One region of the Geobacillus sp. C56-T3 genome, then DNA from elsewhere that is predicted to be linked to it. Evidence: predicted binding sites of a transcription regulator. Region 1 holds the regulator's gene; the other holds the start of a gene.
The links. Region 1 encodes Rex, which represses fermentation and respiration genes when NADH is low (regulators of the CRP and FNR family bind a similar motif). Its sites were predicted from a motif close to TTGTGAAATATTTCACAA; they were not measured.
Positions count from the first base shown of each region.

Region 2: GC56T3_RS14470 (DUF2249 domain-containing protein) is a predicted target of Rex. The motif match lies at 1,689-1,706, and genes of this name have one in related genera.

Region 1 is NC_014206.1:252,035-255,441, reverse strand. It holds gene tatC (twin-arginine translocase subunit TatC) at 51-794, opposite strand; gene tatA (twin-arginine translocase TatA/TatE family subunit) at 815-967, opposite strand; gene GC56T3_RS01385 (redox-sensing transcriptional repressor Rex) at 1,147-1,788, opposite strand; gene moaC (cyclic pyranopterin monophosphate synthase MoaC) at 1,804-2,292, opposite strand; gene GC56T3_RS01375 (ABC-F family ATP-binding cassette domain-containing protein) at 2,389-3,407, shown strand, end outside.
Region 2 is NC_014206.1:2,930,098-2,933,504, forward strand. It holds gene GC56T3_RS14460 (nitric-oxide reductase large subunit) at 1-460, opposite strand, end outside; gene GC56T3_RS14465 (Crp/Fnr family transcriptional regulator) at 828-1,520, shown strand; gene GC56T3_RS14470 (DUF2249 domain-containing protein) at 1,758-1,997, shown strand; gene GC56T3_RS14475 (DUF2249 domain-containing protein) at 1,994-2,203, shown strand; gene GC56T3_RS14480 (hypothetical protein) at 2,200-3,407, shown strand, end outside.

The sequences.
Region 1 (3,407 bases):
TCGTTTGGCCCGGCCTTGCTCGCTTTCCTCTCCATGTTTTTCGTCCCGCCTCACTCATTGCCTTCCTCCTCGGCTGCTCGCTGCGCTTTCCGATAGCCGATGCGCGCCACCCAAATGCTTCCTTCATACAAAATGGTGAGCGGAATCATGACGATCACTTGCGACAGCACATCCGGCGGCGTAATGACTGCCGCTAAAATAAGCAGCGCCAAATACGCATACTTGCGGATGCGAACAAGAAGCTGCGGCGTAATAAGCCCTAAGCGGGTGAAAAACAACACGACGATCGGCAGCTGAAACACGATGCCAAACGGCAGCACGAGCTGAAGCAAAAACTGAAAATATTCATTAATGCCGATCATTTGTTGAACCCCTAGTTGGTCAGCCAGCTGGCTCATAAATCGAACGACAAACGGAAACAAGACGAAATAAGCGAAGCTGACGCCTGCTAAAAAAAGAACGATCGACGCCGGGATATAGCTTAACGTCACTTTCCGCTCTTTTTCATACAGACCGGGGCTGACAAACGCCCAAATTTGATACAACAGCACCGGAGCCGACAGTACAGCCGCGATGACAAAGGCAAACTGAAAATACACTTTAATCGGATCGGTGAGGCGGAAGGCGTTCATGGTCAAATGCTTCGCCTCGGCCGTTCGCTGCAAATACAAAATGACATCATCGACAAAAAAGAAACTAACGACAAGCGCCGCAGCAAAAAAGATGAGCACGATGATGAGCCGTTTTCGCAGTTCACCCAGATGCTCATACACTGACATTTCTTTGTCATTCATTGTTTCCCCATCCTGCCTTGTCATCGGTCGGTTTTCGTTTCTTCGTCATCAGCGAGCCCTTTTGTGGCGTCTTTAAACTCGCGAAGCGACTGGCCGAACGACCGCCCTAATTCCGGTAGCTTTTTCGTGCCAAACAGCAACAAAATCACAGCAACGAGCAACAAATATTTCATGTGTTGTTCTCTCCTTTTTACGGGTTCATCACCAAAAGATGTACTTGACTTTTAAAGGCAAACATGATAGCAATGTTGCCCTAAGAAGGATGTGGAATAAAAAGGGAGAAGTGCAATTTTGGTTTCCACTATCATCATCTTCTTTCTTTGTCAAGCACACTTTGTGGTGAAGATCCTTTTTACGATGGCGATGGATAGTTTTTCAAAAAATAGACGAGCGACTGCAGCTCAATGGCTAAATCGATATGATGGACGCGAATATGGTTCGGCACGTTCAACCGCGCCGGAGTAAAGTTTAAAATGCCTTTAATTCCTTGCGCGACAAGGCGGTCGGTCAGCGCTTGAGCCGCGGCGGCCGGCACGGTTAAAATGGCGACCGGGATGTTTTCGTGAAGCCGCTCCTCCAACTCATCGAGATGATAGACCGGCACCCCGCCGACTGTCGTCCCTACTTTCCGCTCATCGACATCAAACGCCATCACGATTTTCGTATTGTTGTTTTTCGAAAAATTATAGTTTAAAAAGGCGGTGCCTAAATTGCCGACGCCAAACAAGGCGACTTCGGTCACCTCATCCTCTTCAAGCGTCCGGCGGAAAAACGACAACAAATAATTGACATTATACCCGTATCCCTTTTTGCCAAGCGCGCCAAAATAGGAGAAATCACGGCGGATCGTCGCCGGATCGACTTTCACCGCCTCGCTCAACTCGGCAGAGGAGACGCGTTGCTTGCCGGAAGCGTGCAAGTTTTTCAAAAACCGATAGTAAAGCGGCAGCCGTTTGGCGGTTGCCTGCGGAATTTTCGGTTGTTCGTTGCTCATGATCTCATCCCCTAGCTAATCGGTTTTCCGTCGGTAATGGCCAGACTTCCCGCCCGTTTTTTCGACCAAATACGTCGGACCGATGACCATTCCTTTATCAAGCGCCTTGCACATATCGTACACTGTCAACGCACAGACCGAAGCGGCCGTCAGCGCTTCCATTTCCACTCCTGTGCTCCCTTTCGTTTTCACCGTTGCCGTGATGACGAGCTTATGCGCTTCTCCATCGTTTTCCCAAGCAAAAGCAATGTCCACACCCTTTAACATAAGCGGGTGACACATTGGAATAAGGTCAGCTGTCTTCTTCGCCGCCATCACCCCCGCCACTTGAGCGACGGCGAGCACATCCCCTTTCTCGATCGCATTGCTCGTCATTTTTTCGTAAATTTCCCGGCTGACAGTCACGCTCGTTTGCGCCACAGCCACTCGCACAGTATCTTCTTTGTGCGTAATATCAACCATTTTCGCGCGCCCTTGTTCATTGAAATGAGTGAACGATGACAATACAATCTCCTCCATTTATACACTATACACGATTTTTCATCATTCGTCTTTGACCGTTTTCGCGACTTACGTTAAACTATTCGCGAGGTGACGGACATGATCATTTTGCAAGTGCACGGGCTCACGAAATATTTCGGCGCTGACCTTATTTTATCGAATATAAAACTAGAAATACAGTCCCGCGACCGAATTGCCCTTGTCGGCCGCAACGGAGCGGGAAAATCGACATTGTTGAAAATCATCGCCGGTGAACTCTCTTTCGACAGCGGCAAAATCATCAAACCAAACCATATCAAAATCGGCTATTTGGCGCAAAACAGCGGGCTCGACTCGCCGCGTTCCATTTGGGACGAAATGCTTGAGGTATTCACCCCGCTTCTAGGACTCGAAAAACAGCTCGCCGAACTCAGCATGCAACTCGGCGACCCAGACGTACTCGCCGATCCAGCTCGCTATGAAAAAACGCTGAAAACGTATGACGAGCTGCAAGAACAATACAAAGAACAAGGCGGCTACCAATACGAAGCCGACATCCGCTCCGTTTTGCACGGGCTGCAGTTTTCCTCATATGATTATAAAACAACGCCGGTCTCGTCGTTAAGCGGCGGACAGCGGACGCGGCTTGCCCTTGGGAAATTGCTGTTGTCCAAGCCGGATTTATTGATTTTGGACGAGCCGACGAACCATTTGGATCTTGAGACGCTCGCCTGGCTGGAGCAGTACTTGCAAGCCTATCCCGGTGCCGTCCTGGTTGTTTCCCACGACCGCTACTTTTTAGACAAAATCGTCACCGACGTATACGAACTGTCGAATGCCACGCTCAAACACTATGCCGGCAACTACAGCCGCTATTTGGAGTTGCGGGCCGAGCAATACGAACAAGAGTTAAGACGGTACGAGAAACAGCAAGAAGAAATCGCCCGACTCCAAGACTTCATCCAGCGCAACATCGCCCGTGCCTCGACGGCCAAACGGGCGCAAAGCCGGCGAAAGCAACTGGAAAAAATAGAACGGCTCGAACGGCCTGTCGGCGATGAAAAATCAGCCTCCTTTTCGTTCTCGATCGATCGACCGAGCGGCTATGAAGTGCTCACCGCTGAAGACATAGCCGTTGG
Region 2 (3,407 bases), 970 kb from region 1:
GAACATCCGTAACCGGATTGTAGCGGTTTTTCCGCATTTCTTTCATCACTTGTTCGCGGATGATCGTTTTCTCATCGGCGGTTAAATCGGCAAACGGTTTGTGATACCGCTCTTTTGCTTTGTAATCTTGCATGCCTTCCGTATAAATTTTCAACGCTTCCGCCGTATAGTCCGGCCCCATATACGACCCGTGTCCAAGCACGGTTCCGTAATCCATCAGCCCGTATTTTTGGAAGACGGCCTGCCCGCCGATGATCGTTTCTTTCGTCATCAACACTTGGCCGTCTTCACTGCGCACTTCCTTCGGCCTTGGCGCCATTTCTTTAAAAATCCAATACCCGCCGACAAGCAGGACGGTAAAGCTGATCAAAATGGTGAAAATGAGAATCGATTTGAGAAAACTGTTGGTCGTTTGCCGCCCCGGCCGCACGTTGGGGCGAACGGATCGATGAACTTCCATATGAGACAACCTCCTTCTCGTTTGTTCGCCCCCATTGTAGCGTGCTGAACCGAGGACGGTTTGTGAGCCGGGGCAAATGTCTGTTATGATTTATATCACAGCTTTATGGCGTGGGAATGTATACAATGAAGGCAGAAAAGGCCAAACGGAGCGGATGTTCAAAAAGAGAAAAGCATCGATGCTCTGTTGACAGCCGCCACACTTTTGTCACATTTCCAAAGGAGAGAACGCCATGAAGGCTGGTGAAAAACAACGGATTCGCTTGGTTTTTGAGAAATCGAAAGGAATGAAGTTATGGTGTTGCAAGGTTTCTCAATTTGAGAAACGCTGTTGGAGATCAGCACTTCCTTTTAAATCACCAGCCTTCATGGCGAACCATTGGATGAAAGACCGCTTAAAAGCTGTTCCGTTGTTTCGTGAACTGTCCGATTACGAGCTTGATTCGCTGGTTGCCATTTCCCACGTGCGCGTTTACAAGCCGCGGACGTTTGTCTTTATGCAAGGCGACCCGCTCGAGCGAGTCTACTTCATTCATTCCGGCACAGTGAAAATTTACAAAACAGATGTAAGCGGAAAAGAACAAATCATCTCGATTTTGCAGACGGGAGAAATGTTTCCGCATGCCGGCTTTTTCTTAAAAGGCACCTATCCGGCCCACGCCGAAGTGGTCGAGGAAGCGACATTGATCGCGATCCCGATCCACGATTTCGAACAAGTGCTGATGGCGAGCCCTGAACTTTGCATAAAACTGTTCCGCGTCATGGGCGAAAAAATCGTCGACTTGCAAAACCGGCTTGAGGCGCAAGTGCTCCATAATACGTACGAACAAATCGTGCTGCTTTTGTTGCGGTTGACGCGCACGAACGCCGTCAAGCAAGGGAAATGGCATCGGCTCACCGCCCATGTGACGAACCGCGAGCTGGCCAACATGATCGGCACCGCCCGGGAAACGGTGAGCCGCACGTTGAGCCAGCTGAAACGGAAAGGGCTGATTGACGTCGACGAACACGGCTTTTATTTGATTGACCGCGAAGGGCTCGAACAAGAAATCTTTTTCTAACTCCTTTTTCCCCATCGTCCGGCACCGGTCGGGATTCGCAATGGAGCTGATGGGGTTTCCTTTCAAACACTTGGGCAAGCCCATCTTTCTGAAACATGCTATTCCGCCCTTTCAAACGAAGACGAAACCTTTTTTCCAAAGTGGAATATGTCATGTTTCGGCCGAAAGATGTGAGCTATATCACAACATTCTGCAGTGAAAATGATTATCATGATAGTCAAAAAGGAGGGAAAGCGCATGGGTGTGACGATTGAACTCGATGTGCGCGAAGATTTGCGGCAGAAACGTGAGCCGTTTGAAAAAATTATGAACGCCATTAAGCCGCTCAAACCGGGCGATACGTTCATTTTGCACGCTCCATTCAAGCCGCTGCCGCTGTTTCCGATTATGAAAGCGAAAGGATTTACGTACGAGGCCGAACAAATCGAGAAAAAACATTGGAGAGTAACGTTTGTCAAACAGGGGGGAGACCGATGATCCTCGATAACCGCGGACTCGAGCCGCCGCAGCCGATGATGCGGACGCTAGCCGCCCTCGCGAAGCTGAATCCTGGGGAGACGCTGACGATCATTAACGACCGCCGCCCGATGTTTTTGTACGAGCAGCTTGATGAGCTCGGCTACCGGCACGAGACGGTCGCACGCGAAGACGGCAGTTTTGAAATCCGCATTACGAAAGGATGAGCAACGTGTTTCCTACTCGCACGGGGACGGAAACAGACGTCCGTCTTCCGTTCTCGTTTATCATGTTCGCCGTGTTGGCGTTCGCCGCGTCGCAGCTTATGTTGCTTGGAGCGATTCCCTCACTTAGCAGCGGCGCGTTCCGGTTGCCGTTCGTGTGGGCGGCGGCCCACCTGGCGTTGCTTGGCTTTGCGTTGATGACGTCCATGGGGGCGATGTATCAGCTCGTTCCGGTCGCCTTTTTGACGCCGATTTGGAGCGAGCGGCTCGGCTTTTGGCAATTTGCGGTGACAGCGGCCGGCATTGTCGCATTTGCCGTAAGCCTGGCGGCGGCGCCAAACCGGGCGTTTCTTCCCAGCTTGTTGCTTTTGCTTGGCATCATCTTATTCGTCTGGCAAATGGCGATGACGTTAAGAAAACAAGAAACGAAAAATATCATGACGCTCTTTGTCGCCACGTCACTGTTGTTTTTGCTGCTGACGGCGGCCGCCGGAGGGCTGCTGGCGTTTCACTTTTTCGCCGCCAAAGGCGCTAACAATCATGAAGTGGTGTTCGGCTTGCATGTGCTGTTCGGGCTGTGCGGCTGGTTCACACTGCTCATCATAGGCTTTTCGTACAAAATGGCGCCGATGTTCTCGCTCGCCCACGGCTTTTCGCTGCGGCCGGCGCGTTACGTCTATGCGCTGTACATCAGCGGGATTGCGGTGGCGTTCGCCAGCTTATTCTTGCGAAGCCACGCATGGCTTGCAGCCGGTGCAGCCTTGCTCATGAGCGGATTCGTTGTTTTCGCCTGGCATATCCGCGCCATTTTGCAAAAGCGGATGAAAAAAACGCTTGACCGCCCGTTCCGCTTTTCGCTTTCGGCCATCGTCATCGGCCTTGTGCTGCACGCAGCTGCCGTCATCGCCATCATAGCCGGCAACGGACGGTGGCTCGGCATCATCCTCTATCTTTCTGCGATCGGCTGGATCGGATTTAGCATTATCGGCTATTTGTTCAAAATCGTGCCGTTTTTATGGTGGACGCATCGCTACAGCGAAAAAGTCGGCCAACAAAACGTGCCGACGTTAAGGCAAATGATGAATGAGCGAGCCGTCACCGTCCAATGCCGCCTATGGCTCATCGCCCTCGCGCTGGCGGCTGTTGCGCTTGCTGTCGCGAGCGTGCCGCTGTTCGCCATCACTCAAGTGCTGTTGGCTGGATTAAG